Regions from separate parts of the Sporosarcina sp. P1 genome, predicted to be linked through region 2. Evidence: riboswitches for the same ligand, from Rfam matches in the RefSeq annotation. Region 2 holds a riboswitch; each other region holds the start of a gene.

What was found. Region 2 has a riboswitch for S-adenosylmethionine ahead of metK (methionine adenosyltransferase). Riboswitches for the same ligand answer to the same signal wherever they lie in the genome.
Region 1: another riboswitch for S-adenosylmethionine. It lies ahead of CSV73_RS04035 (bifunctional homocysteine S-methyltransferase/methylenetetrahydrofolate reductase); the one in region 2 lies ahead of metK (methionine adenosyltransferase).
Region 3: another riboswitch for S-adenosylmethionine. It lies ahead of CSV73_RS08010 (methionine biosynthesis PLP-dependent protein); the one in region 2 lies ahead of metK (methionine adenosyltransferase).
Region 4: another riboswitch for S-adenosylmethionine. It lies ahead of CSV73_RS08480 (methionine ABC transporter ATP-binding protein); the one in region 2 lies ahead of metK (methionine adenosyltransferase).

What each region holds. Positions count from the first base shown of each region.
Region 1 covers NZ_PDYS01000002.1:242,886-247,662, reverse strand. Annotated here, with positions in the region: gene CSV73_RS04055 (CtsR family transcriptional regulator) at 1-263, opposite strand, end outside; gene bioB (biotin synthase BioB) at 624-1,625, opposite strand; gene CSV73_RS04045 (biotin transporter BioY) at 1,625-2,224, opposite strand; gene CSV73_RS04040 (hypothetical protein) at 2,354-2,551, opposite strand; SAM riboswitch class I at 2,716-2,827, shown strand; gene CSV73_RS04035 (bifunctional homocysteine S-methyltransferase/methylenetetrahydrofolate reductase) at 2,910-4,769, shown strand; gene metH (methionine synthase) at 4,750-4,777, shown strand, end outside.
Region 2 covers NZ_PDYS01000005.1:13,924-18,700, forward strand. Annotated here, with positions in the region: gene CSV73_RS07185 (alpha/beta hydrolase family protein) at 1-544, shown strand, start outside; gene pckA (phosphoenolpyruvate carboxykinase (ATP)) at 624-2,216, opposite strand; SAM riboswitch class I at 2,394-2,513, shown strand; gene metK (methionine adenosyltransferase) at 2,690-3,901, shown strand; gene CSV73_RS07200 (DUF3891 family protein) at 3,944-4,717, opposite strand; gene CSV73_RS07205 (hypothetical protein) at 4,723-4,777, opposite strand, start outside.
Region 3 covers NZ_PDYS01000006.1:13,276-18,052, reverse strand. Annotated here, with positions in the region: gene CSV73_RS08020 (hypothetical protein) at 1-25, shown strand, start outside; gene CSV73_RS08015 (glucose 1-dehydrogenase) at 112-873, opposite strand; gene CSV73_RS08010 (methionine biosynthesis PLP-dependent protein) at 1,024-2,154, opposite strand; SAM riboswitch class I at 2,234-2,334, opposite strand; gene CSV73_RS08005 (DMT family transporter) at 2,490-2,825, shown strand; gene CSV73_RS08000 (DMT family transporter) at 2,828-3,142, shown strand; gene CSV73_RS07995 (methylated-DNA--[protein]-cysteine S-methyltransferase) at 3,149-3,676, shown strand; gene CSV73_RS07990 (FadR/GntR family transcriptional regulator) at 3,682-4,404, shown strand; gene CSV73_RS07985 ((Fe-S)-binding protein) at 4,556-4,777, shown strand, end outside.
Region 4 covers NZ_PDYS01000006.1:107,529-112,305, forward strand. Annotated here, with positions in the region: gene CSV73_RS08470 (MetQ/NlpA family ABC transporter substrate-binding protein) at 1-366, opposite strand, end outside; gene CSV73_RS08475 (methionine ABC transporter permease) at 385-1,053, opposite strand; gene CSV73_RS08480 (methionine ABC transporter ATP-binding protein) at 1,046-2,059, opposite strand; SAM riboswitch class I at 2,178-2,289, opposite strand; gene CSV73_RS08485 (pyridoxal phosphate-dependent aminotransferase) at 2,517-3,683, shown strand; gene CSV73_RS08490 (tRNA dihydrouridine synthase) at 3,810-4,772, opposite strand.

The DNA of each region.
Region 1 (4,777 bases), on a different contig from region 2:
ATCTCCAACGCTTGTTCAAGTAAATCCTTTCGGGAGTTGGTACGTACCCTGTAAATCCGGATATAGCCCCCGCCCCCTCGCTTAGACTCTACGGCGTAGCCTCTTTCGACTGTAAACCGGGTTTTGATTACGTAATTGATTTGTGATGGTACGCATTGGAATTTCTCGGCAATCTCATTTCTTTTGATTTCAATAGAAGCGCTATCTTCCTCTTCTATAATCGACTTCAAATATCCTTCTATAATGTCAGAAATATTACGCATCTCGTCACCTCATTTCGCTCGATCTTCTAGTTGACTTTGACTATCTTTGACTTGATTGTATCGCAGAAATTAGGTGGGATGCAATTCATTTGTTTATATGTATACCTTATTACGTCGAAAGAAAACCTATTGCTAGGTTGCCACATTTAGCTAATGATTATTCAATTAGTCTTGAGACAAAAACATGGCGGATAGGTTAGCACCGTTGTCCATCGTTCCAGACGGGTACTTTCTACTTACGGTGAACTACTGTAATCTTTCTATAGTGTATTCTAAACGAATAGTAAAAGACTGAAGTACAGATCCTTATAGTGGATTGTCTTCAGTCACAAAGTATACAAATAATTTTATTCATTTTATTTAAATAGTGATGGGTTCTTTGTTCAAAGGTTCCAAGTCAACTTCGAAGCCCATATCTTCAAGCATTTTTTGATCTTGATCGTTTTCTTGGCCGGCTGTTGTGAGGTAATCGCCGATAAAGATAGAGTTCGCAGCGTATAGGCCTAGTGGTTGTAGGCTTCTTAGATTAACTTCACGTCCACCTGAGATGCGGATTTCTTTGCTAGGATTAATGTAGCGGAACAGACACAGGACTTTTAAGCAGTAACGTGGCTCCAGTTCTGATGTCCCTTCTAATGGAGTTCCATCCACTGCATGCAGGAAGTTTACAGGTATTGAGTCTGCATCCAGTTCGTTTAGGCTACGCGCCATGGAGATGATATCTTGCTTTGTTTCACGCATGCCGACGATGACACCTGAACATGGAGATATGCCTGCTTCTTTGGCAAGTCCTACAGTATTTACCCGATCATCGTATGTATGCGATGTAGTAATACTTTCGTGATGCTCTGCAGAAGTGTTCAAGTTGTGGTTGTAGCGATCGACTCCTGCCTCTTTCAAACGAGTCGCTTGTCCTGGTTTCAAAATACCTAGACAAGCACATACCGTCATGCCTTTGTGTTTCTCTTTAATCTGTTTAACAGAATCAATGACAATGTCCAGTTCACTGTCACGCGGTCCCCGTCCACTTGCTACAATGCAATAGGTGCCCGCTTTATTAGCAGCAGCACGTTCTGCACCTTCTAGTATTTCTTCCGATTTCATCATCGCATACTTTTCGACAGGTGCTTTTGAAATGATGGATTGTGCGCAATACCCACAGTTTTCTGGACATAATCCTGATTTCGTATTGATGATCATATTTAACTTCACTTTATTTCCAAAATAATGCGATCGAATTGAATACGTTGCGTGCAGTAATAATAGTAAATCTTCATCTGGGCTATTTAATATTGCGAGTGATTCCTCATCAGTCAATACATAACCTTCAAGTACTTGTGTAGCCAATCTTTGGTAGTTCATTATAACGTACGCCTCACTTTCAAGTGTTTTGACATTCTAAACGCGAATACGCCTGACAATACAGCAAGAATTAAATCTTTTGGCAGTGGAGGCATCATCCATAGCCAAGCAATCTTATAGGTAAACACGTCGGGTGCAGCAGCCCACATCTTGTACGCAAAATACATCCAACTTGTGCCTAGTATATAGTTGATTGCTGTAGCGACCAATGCTGCGGTAATAAAAGCAGACATGGTGTGTTTTCGCTCTACAATCTTTCCCGCTACATAAGCGATCAGAATAAATGTGAGAATAAAGCCAAACGTCGGACTCAAGATCTGACCGAAGCCTCCAGAAAATTTAGCAAAAACCGGCGCACCCGCTAGCCCTATTAACATATAAACCGTCATCGATAACGCACCTAGACGACTGCCAAGTAATAGTCCTGATAAGATTGCGAAAAATGTTTGCAATGTGATGGGTACTCCACCAACTACTAAAAACGGCACGAAGGATGTAATATTCGCTCCAATCATCATTAACGCTGCGAACATCCCACTGTAGACAATAGTTAATGCGCTAAATCTACTTACCGCTCGTCTCTCTGTTGCTATTGTCATTACGACACCTCTTTTTATATTAGTTACCTCACAAATAATATCGGTTAACTCATTTATTGTCAACACAATTTATTATTTAGTTAACCAATAAAAGTAGACAAAAAAAGACTGCAGCATCACGCTGACAGTCTACTTCTTCTCATCAATCTGTTCTTCTTTTTCTTTTCGAAACAAAACACTTGAGATTAATCCACTAAATATAGCAGCCGCTATCGTAATGTACACACGCATATCATAAGCAACTTCCTCGTAACTATTGCCTATCATAATCCAAGCAAGTGTACCTACAAGAACAGCGATTGGAAATGAGTATTTAAAGAATCGCATAATTCCTCACCTTTTTGAGTTGATTCTTGTATTTTATCATATATGCCACAATTTCTCTATGCTCTAACTCCGCACTTTGAACTTCACCAAACGTTCACTTGACGGTATCCAACAAAGCCGCTATGATATGGTTAGAATAATCGAAATAATTGAATAAGAATCATATCTTATCAAGAGAAGCCGAGGGACTGGCCCGTCGACGCTTCAGCAACCAGCCATTTTGGCAAGGTGCTACTTCCAGCAGTCTGTCAAATCGACACACTGAAAAGATGAGAGGGAACTAGTCATTGAGATTACAAAGCCTTCTAATATACTTGAAGGCTTTTTTTGATTAAAAAAAGCAAAGGGAGATGGAATTATGTCATTGCTCGAGAAACTACAAACAAATGTCCTAACGGCAGATGGTGCAATGGGGACGATTTTATATTCTTACGGAATTGATTACTGTTATGAAGAACTAAACATAGAAAAGCCTGAAATTATAGAGCAAATTCACCAAGATTACATCTCAGCCGGTGCAGATATTATCCAGACAAACACTTACAGTGCGAACGCAAACAAATTAGCTCGCTACGGTCTAGAAAGTCATGTTACAGAATTCAATAAGGCAGCTATGAAAATTGCAAAACGTGCAGCGGCACCTGGGGGGCAATTTGTACTTGGAACAATAGGCGGCTTGCGGGGGATACGTAAAAGCGATGCTACATTGGATGAAATAGAAAAAGTCGTACTAGAACAAGCCAATGCATTATTGGCAGGTGATCCTGATGGTCTTCTATTAGAGACGTATTATGACTTTGAAGAGTTATCATCCGTAGTTACAACATTAAAGAAAATCACGGATGTCCCATTGATTGCACAAGTTTCTATGCATGATCCCGGCGTATTGCAGAACGGACTTTCATTAAACGCCGCACTTCATCAGCTCGAGTCTCTTGGAGCAGATATCGTAGGAGTCAATTGTCGATTAGGTCCTTACCACACGATTCAAGCATTCGATAATGTGACATTACCGGAAAAAGCATTTTTATCCGCATATCCAAACGCCAGTCTATTAGATGTTGAGGATGGCCGTATTGTCTATGAATCAGAAGCAGAATACTTTGGACGCGCTGCCGTATTACTTCGTGATCAAGGCGTTCGGCTGATTGGTGGATGTTGCGGGACAACACCTAAGCATATTAAAGCTGCGAAAACACAGTTAGCGCGACTGACACCTATCACAGAAAAGGTTGTACAACCGGCAAAACCTATCGTGATTCATGAAGCGGGTCCTGCAAAACATCAACCTCTTCATGAAAAAGCGAAAACAGAGCGTACAGTAATTGTAGAACTAGATACACCACGCCACTTGGAAACGGACGATTATATCAAAGGTGCAAATATGTTATATGACGCTGGAGTTGACGCTATAACAATGGCAGATAATTCACTTGCTTCCCCTCGCATCAGCAACATGGCGATGGGCTCGATCGTTAAGATGCAACATAATATCCGCCCGCTTGTACACTTAACGTGTCGGGATCACAATCTTATCGGCTTACAATCACATTTGATGGGGCTTGATGCATTAGGTATTCACGATATCCTAGCTGTAACAGGCGATCCGACAAAAGTTGGGGACTTCCCCGGTGCTACAAGTGTCTACGATGTATCCAGCATGGAGTTATTGCAATTGATTAAGAAATTGAATGAAGGGATTTCATTCTCTGGTAAGCCGTTGCGCAAGAAAGCCAGCTTCTCCATTTCAGCAGCTTTCAATCCGAACGTACGTGTAATCGATCGTGCTGTACAACGGCTTGAGAAGAAAATTGAAGCGGGTGCGGACTATTTCATCACTCAGCCAGTTTATACGAAAGAAAAGATTATCGATGTATATGAAGCAACAAAACACTTGGATACACCGATCTTCATCGGTATCATGCCATTGACGAATATACGAAATGCAGAGTTCCTGCATCACGAGGTACCGGGCATCAAGCTTTCAGAAGATGTGTTGGAAAGAATGCGTGAATGCGGAGAGGATCGCGAAAGATCAACTGAAACAGGTCTTGAAATCGCAAAAGAATTGATAGATACAGCGGCACAATATTTTAATGGGCTGTATCTCATCACACCATTCCTGCGCTACGATATGACATTAGAGTTGTATGAGTATATTAAGAAAATAGACCAGCAGAAGGAGAGGGAATTAACACATGCAGAGACATCCTATTGAAGAACAAC
Region 2 (4,777 bases):
TTATTATCGCGGCAATCGTGGTGGTGAAGGAAAGGATGAATTTGCGGGGGAGGATCGCAATGATGCCGTGACAGGCGTGGAAGTGCTGAAACAGCAAAGTGCAGTCAATTCAGATCGCATTCATTTATTCTCTTTTTCAAGAGGCGGGATCATGGCCTTATGGACAGCCATTATGCGCGAAGATTTAACTTCTATGGTAACATGGGCAGGAGTTTCAGATGTGATCTTCACATACAAAGAGCGACAGGATATGCGACGTATGATGAAGCGTGTCATCGGTGGCACGCCGAATAGTCAACCAGATGCGTATCGTGAAAGAACAGCGCTATTCCAGATAGAGAATATTGATATTCCGGCATTGATTATCCACGGAACTCTTGATACGAATGTATCGTTTGATCAGGCTTTATTGCTGGAGAATGCATTGCGTGATGCGAATAAAGAGTTTGAAACTTGGTATTTAGAAGGCTTTACGCATTATATTCCTCCTGAAATGAATCGACAACTTGTGAAAAAAGCAGTGGATTGGATGAAGCGACAATGATGTGCATCCGCCACCGCTTAAGTGATTACAATGTAGACGTAAAAAGGCTGACCAGAGGGGTCAGCCTTTTCGTATGCCATTATTTACTGACGGGTGGTCCGCCTTTGATTGCGATGTCTTCTGAAACGTGAGAAAACTTCTTGAAGTTCTCACGGAAAGCATCAGCCAAACGGTTTGCTTCTTTATCGTATTCGTTTGGATCTTCCCAAGCGTAACGAGGGTGTAGAACATTACTTGGTACACCTTCGATTTCAAGAGGCATTTCCAATCCGAAGATTTCGTTCTTCTTTGTTTCTACATTGTCCAACTTCCCGGCGATTGCAGCGCGCACCATTGTACGTGTATAGCCTAAGTTCATACGTGAACCTACACCGTAGATCCCACCAGTCCATCCTGTATTCACAAGGAATACTTTTGAACCGTGCTCATCGATTTTCTTTCCAAGCATCTCTGCATATGTAGCTGCAGGAAGTGGTAGGAATGGTGAACCGAAGCAAGTAGAGAATGTTGGTTCAGGAGCAGTAATTCCACGCTCAGTTCCAGCAAGTTTGGAAGTGAAACCGCTCAAGAAGTGGTACATTGCCTGTTCTTTTGAAAGAATCGAGATTGGAGGCAATACACCAGAAGCATCAGCTGTAAGGAAGATAATGTTCTTCGGATGACCAGCAACTGACGGTGTCACGATATTATCAATGTTTTCGATTGGATATGCAGCACGTGTGTTTTCTGTTAATGATTTATCATCATAATCAGCAATGCGTGTCTCTTCATCCAGTACTACGTTTTCTAAAACAGCGCCAAAACGGATTGCTCCGAAGATTTCAGGTTCTTTTTCAGCAGAAAGATTGATACATTTTGCGTAACATCCGCCTTCAATATTAAATACGCCATTATCAGACCATCCGTGTTCATCATCACCAATAAGTTTACGGTTAGCATCTGCTGAAAGTGTCGTTTTACCTGTTCCAGAAAGACCGAAGAATAAAGCAACATCGCCTTCTTCTCCAACGTTTGCCGAACAGTGCATGGATAGGATATCTTGCTCAGGAAGTAAGAAGTTCATAACAGAGAAAATAGACTTTTTCATTTCTCCAGCGTACTCTGTTCCACCGATTAAGACAATTCGCTTTTCCAGCGATACAATGATGAACGTTTCAGAGTTCGTGCCATCCACTTTTGGATCCGCTTTAAATGAAGGGGCAGCCAAAATGGTGAATTGCGATTCATGTGCTTTCAATTCTTCTTTGGTTGGACGGATGAATAGTTGGTGAACGAACAGATTTTGCCAAGCTAATTCGTTAATTACTTGGATAGACAATTGAGAGTCTTTATCTGCCCCTGCAAACCCTTTAAATACAAAGAGTTCATCTTTTTTCTTCAAATGATCGATGACTTTCGTGTATAATGAATCAAAGATCTCCTCTGAAATCGGACTGTTCGTGCTACCCCAATCTACTTTATCCTTAGACACTGCATCTTCAACGATGAATTTGTCCTTAGGTGAGCGTCCTGTATATTTACCTGTACGTGCAGTGATCGCACCGTCGGCAGAAAGTTTAGCTTCGCCTCTTGCTACTGCTTTTTCCGTTAATTCCGCCACAGACGCTTGGATCGTCACGTTGCTTCCACTAAGAAGACTTTTTAAACTATCATCAATTTTTGCAGATATCATGTTTACATACCGTCCTTTGCGTAGTCGATTTATTTTTATCTTGATGAGAATATCCTAATTCGTAAATAGTATAACACATTAAGAATATTAATCTATACTAATGGAAAACTCAAGTGATTTAGGAGAAATAATTTGACAAAATCCAAACTTTTTAATACGATGTGACATGAACGGATACTCTTATCCCGAGTTGGTGGAGGGTACAGGCCCTGTGAAACCCGGCAACCTGCAATAGACGCAAGTCTAACGCGAAGGTGCCAAACCTGAAGCAAGGTTTAATTCCTTGGACGATAAGAGTGAAAGGTGCTGCGCGTGAAATTTTGCCTTTTACTCATGGATTGAATATGAGTGGAGGGCTTTTTATATTGTCTAGCCCTGAATCCTTATGGTATATGCTTGACGTCTAGGCGTGGAACTTTACCAGGGACTTATGAGAGTACCGTATCATGATGCTTAATATAGGGGGAAACAACATGACAAACCGTCGACTGTTTACATCAGAATCAGTTACAGAAGGCCATCCTGACAAGATGTGCGACCAAATTTCAGACGCAATTTTAGATGCAATCCTAACGGAAGATCCAAATGCGCGTGTGGCATGTGAAACGAGTATCACAACAGGACTCGTATTAGTAATGGGAGAAATTACTACGACAACGTATGTGGATATTCCAAAAGTTGTTCGTGATACTGTTAAGGAAATCGGGTATGTTCGTGCGAAATACGGTTTCGATTACGAAACGTCCGCTGTACTTACTTCCATTGATGAGCAGTCACCTGAAATCGCTGCAAGTGTCAACGTGGCACTCGAAGCACGCGAAGGCTCTATGTCAGATGAAGAATTGGATGCAATCGGTGCAGGAGACCAAGGTCTAATGTTTGGATATGCATGTAATGAAACGCCTGAGTTAATGCCTCTACCCATCAGCCTTTCTCATAAATTGGCACATCGCTTGGCACAAGCGCGTAAAGAAGAACTTATATCTTATTTACGTCCTGACGGAAAAACACAAGTGACGGTAGAATACGATCAAGATAATAATCCTGTGCGAATCGACACAATCGTTATTTCTACACAACATCATCCTGAAGCGACACTCGAGCAAATTGAGAAGGATATAAAGAACGTTGTGATTGATGCAGTCGTTCCAAAAAACTTATTGGACGAGCATACTAAATACTTCATTAATCCTACTGGCAGCTTTGTTGTGGGTGGACCTCAAGGAGACTCCGGTCTGACTGGACGTAAAATCATCGTCGATACGTATGGTGGATATGCCCGTCATGGTGGCGGTGCATTCTCAGGGAAGGATGCTACGAAAGTGGACCGTTCTGCTTCTTACGCAGCACGTTATGTTGCAAAGAATATCGTTGCAGCTGGACTGGCTGAGCACTGTGAAGTTCAGTTGGCGTACGCTATTGGAGTAGCGAGCCCGGTTTCTATCTCGATCAATACATTTGATACCGGTACACTATCCGAAACTCAATTAGTAGAGTTCGTACGTGAATTATTTGACCTTCGACCGGCAGGCATTATTAAAATGCTCGACCTACGTCGTCCTATCTACAAACAAACAGCAGCGTACGGTCACTTTGGCCGCACTGACATCGAATTGCCATGGGAGCAGACGGATAAAGTGGAAGCGTTGAAAGAACTTGCAAGTAAAGTACGTGTGAAGCAATAATGGAGTGCAGAAAGAGGAAATTATTTCTTCTTTCTGCATTTTTTATTTATTTGACGGCGTAAAATGAAAAGGAATTACTTCATAGTCAGCCTTTTCATAAGCTACTTGCAATCCGTGATCCTCAATATCTTTTTTCAAGACAGTCTTTTGCTTTACTTCAACGTCAAATGAATAACTAAAAGGATAATTTTCCACTTTAACAGTGTGCTGATCTGCAAAGTATATCCCAATTCGTCCTACCGGTAATGTATGGAAAATGCTTGTAGAAGGAATGCCGTCGCGAAAGAATACATGTTCATTCGCTTTGTCGATACCTGGATCATTCACACAACAATATAAGGAAAAGTTATCTCCAAGCTGAAGCAAAGCAAAATGCTTTTCAAATAAATCCTTATCAAAACCCTCGATTTCTTTACACAATCGTTCACGACGATTCTGTTCACCCTTGATAAATAGCTTAGCCTCTTTTTCGTTGTTACTCTGTATAAACTGTTCATAATGAAGACTACAGAGCATTGCTGCATATTGGTCCATCTGTTCTATATCATCGATTCCTTGGCGATAAAGTACTGTTTTAGGGAGCAGTGGGAAGTCAGTGAATCGAAAAGGTGCCGACTTCGCATCATTCCAAAAAGGCTGTTTATCAAAAGGAGCCCAGCCGATGTCGTGGTTACTAATGGCAGTCAATACGGAATGACGCCATTGATCATCAGGAAACATATCCTTTTTCCAGTGTTTCATTAATTCACCGGCGAGGTGTCCATGATGATGTTGCTGCACAAAGCTGAATGTTTTCTCGTGTTCACGTACAATCATCTTGCTCATCCTTTCTTTTCAGGGGGAACGCTATCATTTTTTATGATTTCTTCTTTAATT
Region 3 (4,777 bases), on a different contig from region 2:
GAAAAAATGGCATCAAGCTCACTAATACAAAAAAGCATCCAAATTATTGGATGCTTTTTTGTATCGATGTAATCGGCTATTTCCAAGTGCTTTATCGTGAATTACTACATCTTAATATGCAGACCATCCGTTGTCAGCTTCCATAATGATACCGTTAACATAGGAAGATTCGTCTGATGCAAGGAATAGCGCAATGTTTGCAATCTCTTCTTTTGTTCCGGGGCGGCTCATCATGTTTACGCCCCTTAGCGCTTGCTTCATTCCGAACTCATCCGGTTGTGACAAGCTATTTGTAATATTAGTTGGTATGTGTGCTGGAGCAATCGCGTTACAACGGATATTTAATGGACCGTAGTGGGAAGCAACGTTTTTCGTCATCCCTGCCACTGCGTGTTTTGATGCCGTATAAGCAAAGCCACCTCGACCACCCGTCACCGCTGAGATAGAAGCCATGTTGACGATAACACCTGCTTTTTTCTCTTCAAAGATAGACAATGCTTTACGGGTTGCGCGCATCACACCTGTTGTGTTGATTGCCAATACTCTATCCCATACTTCATCCGTTACTGTAGCTGCGGAATACATATTGTCCATAATACCAGCATTATTCACTAGGATATCAAGTGTACCGAATTGCTCAACTGCTGTATCCATCATTTTTTGTACGTCTTCTTCAACTGTTACATTTGTTTTAACTACTAATGCTTCACCACCAGCACTTTTAATCGTCTGGACAGTTTCTTCTGCACCTTCAATATTCATATCTGCAATGATAAGCTTTGCACCTTCACGGGCATACAATTCAGCAATTTCCCGTCCAATCCCAGATCCTGCGCCAGTTATTACTGCTACTTTATTTTCCAAACGTTTCAAACTTATCGCCTCCAATTATATTAGTACGATTTGATTATATTATATACTTTCATGCCAAATTATTGAAAAAGTAGTTTCTGTACTTTGGCTGCAAAAAAACAACTCGAACTATCATAGTTAAAATGACTGTTCGAGTTGTACTGGTTACTATTATTGAACTTTTACACCTTCTACTACTTCTTTCGCAGCATAAAGGGCTTGTTTTACATCAGCAATCAAATCTTCTACATCTTCTACACCCACCGAGAAACGGAGCAAACGGTCGTCTACTCCACGGCGATTACGTTCTTCTAATGGAATATCCATATGCGTCTGTGTAGTCGGATACGTGATGAAGCTTTCGACACCACCTAAACTTTCCGCGAATGAAATTAAGTTCATATTTTCAAGGAATGGCCCCACCCACTCACTATTCTGTACTCGGAATGACAACATACCACCGATTCCAGCGTAAAGCACGTCAACAATGAGAGGTTCTTGTTCTAAATAAGATACCATCTCTTTGGCATTTGCATCATGCTGTTTCATGCGTAAATGCAAAGTCTTTAGACCGCGTACTACAAGCCATGAATCAAGAGGGGACAATGTAGCTCCAATCGCATTATGGTTAGTAAATAGACGTTCGCATAAATCCTTACCTTTTGCGACGACTAGACCTGCAAGCACATCATTATGTCCACCGATATATTTCGTTGCGCTATGAATGACGATATCTGCACCTTCTTCTATTGGTCGTTGGAAATAGGGTGTTAAAAACGTATTGTCGACAATGAGCAATAAACCATGCTTTTTCGCCAATTCTGCATACGTACTAATAGCGATGTTTTGCATTAATGGATTTGTAGGCGTTTCCAAGAAGATCGCTTTTGTACGTTCAGTAATCGCTTGCTCGACTTCTGAAACATCATCGAACGATAGGTAACGCGTCTTCACATTGTACGTCTCTTCATATTGATTAAATAGACGATAGGTGCCGCCATATAAGTCTTCAGGTGCCAATAGTTCCGAACCTGTTTTAAATAAAGATAAAATGAGTTGAATAGCTGCCATTCCAGAACTGCAGGCAAATCCTTGATCACCTGATTCCAAGTTTGCGATTCCATCTTCTAGGACAGAACGCGTAGGATTTTTTGTTCGTGTGTAATCGTATCCCGTGGATTTACCTAGACCTTCATGGTGGTAGGCTGTAGACAAGTAAATCGGCGTATTGACTGCTCCGGTTTTCACATCACTGTGGTTTCCAATTTGTACTAATCTAGTTTCTAATCCGTTGTTTGTCATGAATATCCATCCCCCCAACAAAATAAAAAAGAACCTCTTCTTTTCGAATAGGCCCTCGAACATACAAGTGTATACAGTATTCTCATCTTCAAGGTGGTATCACCCTTGGAATTAGCACCGTGCCTGGGGCTGGTTGCTGAGACATCGCTGGGCCTATCCCTCCGTCTCTCTCGATGAGAATATTCATAATATAGGCAAAACTGTTGACGGATTTATTCTATCATGCAGATATACTAGATGCAAGTTTCCTTTTACCGTCAGTTGATGATTATTTGTTTCAGTAAAAGATTTGCTATACTATAAATAATATTCATGACGGGAAGGAGATTTTCATTTTGGCTTGGGGTTATGTCGCGCTAGCGGCTGTTATAGAAATCTTCTGGGTAGTCGGTCTCCGTTACTCTGAAACTGTAATTCAATGGACCGGAACTATTGTGGCGATTGTATTCAGTTTTTATTTCATTATTAAAGCATGTGAAAAATTACCTTCAGGCACAGTATACGCAGTTTTTACCGGATCAGGTGCCGCTGCAATCCTTTTGGTGGATATCTTCGTCTTTCAAGCAGGCTTCACATGGGTTACGCTGACCTTCATCGGATTAATCGTCATCGGGGTAGTCGGTATCAAACTGACAACAGATGAAAAAGCAGATACAGAAGGAGGTGGCTGACAATGGCTTGGGTGTACTTAGCTTTGGCCAGTCTCGGTGAAATTTTTGGTGTAGTGAGTATTAATTATTATTTACAGAAGCGTTCAATTAAAAGGTTATTACTTATTGTGGGGATATTTGGTTTTGGTTTTGTTTTCCTGTCTCTTGCTATGCGCGAGATTCAGATGAGTACAGCCTATGCGGTATGGACAGGACTAGGTGCAGCGGGAGCCGTATTGATGGGGATTTTGCTATTCAAAGAATCCGCTAGCATCAAACGTCTCTTCTTTTTATCGCTCATTATTCTAGGTGCTGTTGGCTTGAAAATATTCGGTTAAAGGGGAGTGGACACACTGGTTTATTGGACGCGATTTGATTTCGACGGATGGTCTGTGACATTAGCTTCTACAGAAAAAGGACTTTGCTACATGGGACTAGCTGAAGATAGTTTGGAGCATATGAAGGATTGGTTAAAGCGATTTGGTATTGAAGGTTTACAGGAAGATGAAAGAAAACTTGAAGTCTATAAAAGTCAGATCAAAGAGTATTTATCAGGAAGAGCTTATGATTTTCCAATGTTGTCCCTTGATTTAAAGGGAACACCGTTTCAATTGCAAGTGTGGGAAGCGCTACAACGAATACCGTATGGGGAAATTACAACTTATTCAGAGATTGCGGAACAGATGGGGAAGGTATCTTCTGTTCGTGCAGTAGCATCTGCAATAGGCAAGAATCCCGTATTGATCATAGTGCCTTGTCATCGTGTTATTGCAAAAAGTGGACGATTATCCGGCTATCGAGATGGTGAAGAGCATAAACGGAGCTTGCTACAACTGGAGAAATCCAGCCGGATAAGTGAGAGAACGGAGTGAACGACATGAAATATAAGCAAATTAAACCGAAGAAAATATATGAAGAAGTAGCGGAAAGTTTATTTGGCTCCATTCAGTCTGGGGAGTTGAAACCAGGTGATAAATTGGATTCTGTGCAGCAACTGGCTGAAAATTTTACGGTCGGTAGGTCGACCATTCGGGAAGCTTTATCAACTTTACGTGCTAGAGGGCTTATCGAGATGAGACAGGGAGAAGGTACATATGTCAAGGAATTCTCATCCGTCGATATGATCTTCCCGTTACAGAGTGCCTTGCTTATGAATCAACAGGATATTCAACATTTATTAGCGGTGAGAAAAATAGTTGAGACTGGAGCTGCAGCGAATGCAGCAGAATCCCGTACAGCAGATGACATGAAAAAGATGGAAACGGCACTCGATGAAATGAAAAAGCATGCCGGAGATATTTTGCTAGGTGAAAAAGCGGATTTAGACTTCCATTTTGCAATCGCAGAAGCAACGAAAAATCCTTTATTGGTAAATTTGCTTAGTCAAGTTGCAGGGCTAATGAGCGAATCGATGAGAGAGACGCGTCGCATTTGCCTCTATACAGATACAGCGACAGTAGAACGCTTGCATGATGAACACGAAGCCATATTTTTGGCAATTAAATCACAGCAACCAGATCATGCAGCAAGTACTATGCAAGCTCATCTTCTGAATGTGGAATCTGTTTTAATCAACCATTGGCAGTCGGTAAAGGAATAAAAAAATCACTCATTATATGTTGAGTGATTTTTTTATTGAAATAGATGAATGTTCTGTTAATGGGAAGATAAATGTAGTATGCTATGTAAAATGTTAGTCATCTGATGACCTGTTGACTATATAAAACATTATGGTGAAGGAGTGAAGTGAAATGAAAGTAAGCTTATTCATAACATGTCTTGTGGATATGTTTTATGCAGATGCCGGTAAAGACATGGTAGAAATATTGGAAAGGCAAGGCTGTGAATTATCATTTCCAAAAGGCCAAGTATGCTGCGGACAGCCTGCTTACAACAGCGGTTATGTAGAAAATTCAAAATCAGCAATGAAGAATATGATTAAGACTTTTGAAAATGCGGAGTATGTTGTCACT
Region 4 (4,777 bases), on a different contig from region 2:
TTTATTTGAATAGATACCTAATGGTGCGGTTGGTACTATAATTAATTCAGAGAGTTCCATATTATTTTCTTTCTCGAAGTTTTCCAAATACGTAATGTTTTGGAACAGGTTCGCATCTATATCCCCACTGTCCAACGAAATATTTGGCTGAATATAGTCACTGAATTCAGTGATTTTAACGGTATATCCTTTTTCCTCAAGTGCAGGTTGGATCGCTTTTTTTAACATATCACTATAAGGACCTGCTGTTGCACCAAAGTGAATATTTTTATCGTCATCCGATTTTTCAGTAGACTTTTCCTCTCCACAAGCCGCTAAAGCCGCAACCAACGCAGTAAGAATGAATGCAAATACCAGTTTCTTCATAAGTTCATCTCTCCCCTATTATCTTTTATCTATCAATTTTGAAAAACGATCCCCACCAAATTGAATCAACTGCACTAGCACTATTAAAATGGCGACGGTGACGAGCATAATACTGTCATCATATCGGTAATAACCAAAACGAATTGCCAAATCTCCAATTCCGCCTCCGCCAACAAATCCAGCCATTGCTGAATAAGCAACTAAGTTGATTAATGTCAGTGTAAGTCCTTGGATAATACTCGACTTCGATTCAGGTAATAACACATTCCAGATAATCATCCATGGCGAAGCACCCGTTGAGATTGCCGCCTCTATCACCCCTTTGTCAATTTCACGCATGGATGTTTCAACGATCCGTGCAAAGAAAGGGATGGCTGCTACAGAAAGCGATACACTAGCTGCTGCAGGTCCAATTATGTTTCCAACAATTAGTTTCGTCAAAGGAATAAGTGCCACAAGTAATATGATGAATGGAATGGAGCGAATAATATTGACTAAAAATCCAACAACCGAATTAATTGCACGGTTCTCTAAAAATAGTCCTTTATCTGTAGTAAATAACAAAACGCCAAGCGGCAATCCAATAATCAGCGCAATCGTAAGTGAGATGCCGATCATATAAAGAGTTTCACCAAATGCTTTTGTAATATCCGGCATGAGTTCCATGATGTGAGATAGATCAAACATGTTGTCGGATCACCTCCACTTGTGCATTTTGTTCTAGTATGTATGCAATCGCTTGCTTTACTTCTTCACTCTCGCCTTGCAATTCCATCAAGAAAATCCCTAGTGCTCGTTCTTGAATATATTCGATCGACCCATGCAAGAAGTTTCCTTTCACTCTATATTTCTGCATAGTATCGGAAATCACGCCCTCCATCGCTACTTCACCTTTAAACGTGATTTTTATTAGTGTACCGACCAAATTGGACATGACGGTTTCGGGTATGTCGTAAGACACTACACTGCTAATAAACTCCTTCGTCAAAGGTTGAACTGGGTTAGAAAAGATATCATATACTTGCCCTTCTTCGATCACTTTTCCGTCTTGCATAATCGCCATGCGATCACAAATTTCTTTTACAACATTCATCTCGTGAGTAATTAAAACAATGGTGATATTCAATTCTTTATTAATCTTTTTCAACAATCGTAAAATAGACATCGTCGTGTTGGGATCCAGCGCGGATGTTGCTTCATCACAAAGCAAAACGGATGGATTATTTGCTAGGGCTCTCGCAATACCGACGCGTTGCTTCTGTCCCCCGCTCAACTGTGCAGGATATACGTTGCGTTTTTCAGACAGACCAACCATTTCAAGAAGCTCCATTACACGAATCTCTATTTTATCTGACGGCATTTTCGCTGCTTGTAAAGCAAATGCGACATTTTCAAAAATCGTCTTTTGACTAATTAAATAAAAATGCTGGAATATCATTCCGATCTTCAACCGTGCCTGGCGAAGTTGTACCCCTGATAATTTCGTTAAATTTACATCATCAATTAAAACAGTGCCACTCGTTGGTTTTTCCAACAAATTCAAACAGCGTATAAGAGAACTTTTTCCCGCACCTGAATAACCTACAATACCAAATATCTCTCCAGTCGCGATGTCTAGTGATACATCATCTACACCTTTTACCACTTTATCTTTTGTCTGATATACCTTAGACAAATGTTGAATTTGGATCATGTTCTCACTTCTTTCTATATTCTAGTAAAAACAATCATAAACAGCTGGAATTAAAATTTCTTTCTAAATAAAAAACTTCTTTCATTTTTCTAAATGAAAGAAGTACTGAAATATTCTCAGCTTATCTCTCAGATGGAAAACCATGCTGTAGGATTTGGCACCTTCCTCGTTTCGTTCAAGGGGTTGCTGGACTTCATCGGGCCTTTTCCCTCAGTCACTCTTGATAAGAGATTGCTATTTAATTATATGCGTAAAATATATACTAATCTGAATTAATAAAACTGTCAAGGTCAATAACGACAAATCATTTTAATCTCCGACTTTTTCTATAAGTATTATTTTTTCGCGCAATTTTCTTAATCGTCTGGAATCAAATAACCATCCATCTATTGATAAGTCTAGTATGATCTATGTATACTTAACGCAAATACCCTATCAAAGAAAGAAGGAATAGACTATGGCTTTGTCCAACCGATTACAAAATCTCCCTCCGCATTTCTTTACGTTATTATTAAATAAAATAGAAAAGGCTATGGATGAAGGTAGAGATGTTATTAACCTAGGACGTGGAAACCCTGACCAACCAACACCTCCTCATATTATTAAAGCATTGCAAGAAGCCGTTGAAGATCCAGCTACACACGGCTACTCTCCGTTTAGAGGGACACTTGCTTTAAAGCAAGCAGTGGCTGAATACTATCTGCGTGAATACGATGTTACGATTGACCCTGAAACAGAAGTTGCGGTACTCGGTGGCACAAAAGTCGGCGTCGTAGAACTCCCTTTAGCGATTATGAATGAAGGAGACTTATTACTGTTACCAGACCCGGGTTACCCTGATTATCTATCAGGTGTCAGCTTAGCAGGTATTCGATATGACACGATGCCACTACGTAAGGAGAATGAATTTCTTCCTGATTACGATACATTAACAGATGATCAGAAAAAAGACGCCAAACTAATGTACTTAAATTATCCAAGTAATCCAACTGGCGTCACAGCAACACCCGAGTTTTATGAAAAAACCGTGGCATTTGCCAAAGAACATCAGATTGCCGTTTTACAAGATTTTGCGTATGGTGGTATTGGTTTTGAAGGTCAGAAGCCGATTAGTTTTTTACAAACTGACGGAGCAAAGGAAGTCGGCATTGAAATGCTGTCTCTTTCCAAAATGTATAATATGGCAGGTTGGCGCGTCGGTTTTGCAGTCGGTAACTCTGAAATAATTGAAGCTTTAAACGTATTGCAAGACCACTTATTTACTAGTATCTTTCCAGCAGTTCAACGTGCTGCAATTGAAGCATTGACAGGTCCACAACAATGCGTTGAAGAGTTAGTTGCGCTCTATGAAGGTCGTCTGACCGTATTGCTAACCGAATGTGAACGTATTGGTTGGGACGTTACAGCACCTACTGGCTCGTTTTTCGCTTGGTTACCTGTCCCAGAAGGGTTTACAAGTGAAACCTTTGCCGATTTATTACTCGATAAAGCAGACGTCGCAGTATCACCGGGGAACGGATTTGGTATTTACGGCGAAGGATATATTCGTGTTGGGTTGTTAGAAAGTGAAGAACGGTTGCAAGAAGCAGTTCGCCGTATTGAAAAACTCGGTTTATTTAAGTAAGAAGATATAATTCCACCTGGACTCTATTATGCAAAAAGCCTCCTTGCTCATACCAGTATTTCTGGAATGGCAAGAAGGCTTTCACATGTATGAATAAATTATTTAAGTTATAGATTCTCTATACTATTAATCAAGTTCTACATTATCCAGTAATGCACGCACTTCATCTGTCGTATTCGTACTCATTAAATCATTTCTTAGTTCAGCTGCTCCACGGAACCCTTTAACGTAAATCTTGAAAAATCGACGTAACGGTTTAAACAATCGTGGTTCTAGCTCTGTCGAATATTTGTCAAAAAGATCCAAATGAAGACGCAAAAGATCCAGCAACTCTTTATGATCATGCTCTCTCTTCTCTTTTTCAAATGCAAATGGATTATTAAAAATTCCGCGTCCAATCATAACCCCATCGACACCGTACTTCTCCACAAGCTCCAGACCCATTTGACGATCGAGAATATCTCCATTGATTGTCAGCAGCGTGTCAGGCGCTATTTCATCACGAAGTTTCTTGATCTCGGGAATCAATTCCCAATGCGCACTCCCATTACTCATTTCCTTACGAGTACGGAGATGAATTGATAGGTTCGCAATATCTTGCTCCAGTACATGTCTGAGCCAAGTGTGCCACTCTTCTATATCTGTGTAGCCAAGACGAGTCTTTACACTGACAGGTAACCCACCAGCTTTTGCTGCTTGGATAATTGCCGCGGCTGTTTCAGGATGGTTGATTAGACCGCTCCCCTTACCTTTTGTTGCTACATTTGGCACAGGGCATCCCATATTAATATCCAATCCCTTAAAACCAAGTTCCGCCATTCCAATACTCATATCACGGAAATGTTCAGGCTTGTCCCCCCAAATATGTGCAACAATCGGCTGTTCGTCTTCCGTAAACGCCAAACGTCCACGCACGCTGAAGATTCCTTCTGGGTGACAAAAGCTTTCCGTATTTGTAAATTCGGTAAAGAATACATCCGGACGAGCGGCTTCGCTTACTACGTGACGAAAAACCACATCCGTCACATCCTCCATCGGTGCTAGTATGAAAAATGGCCGTGGTAGATCACGCCAAAAATTAGTACTCATCGTTA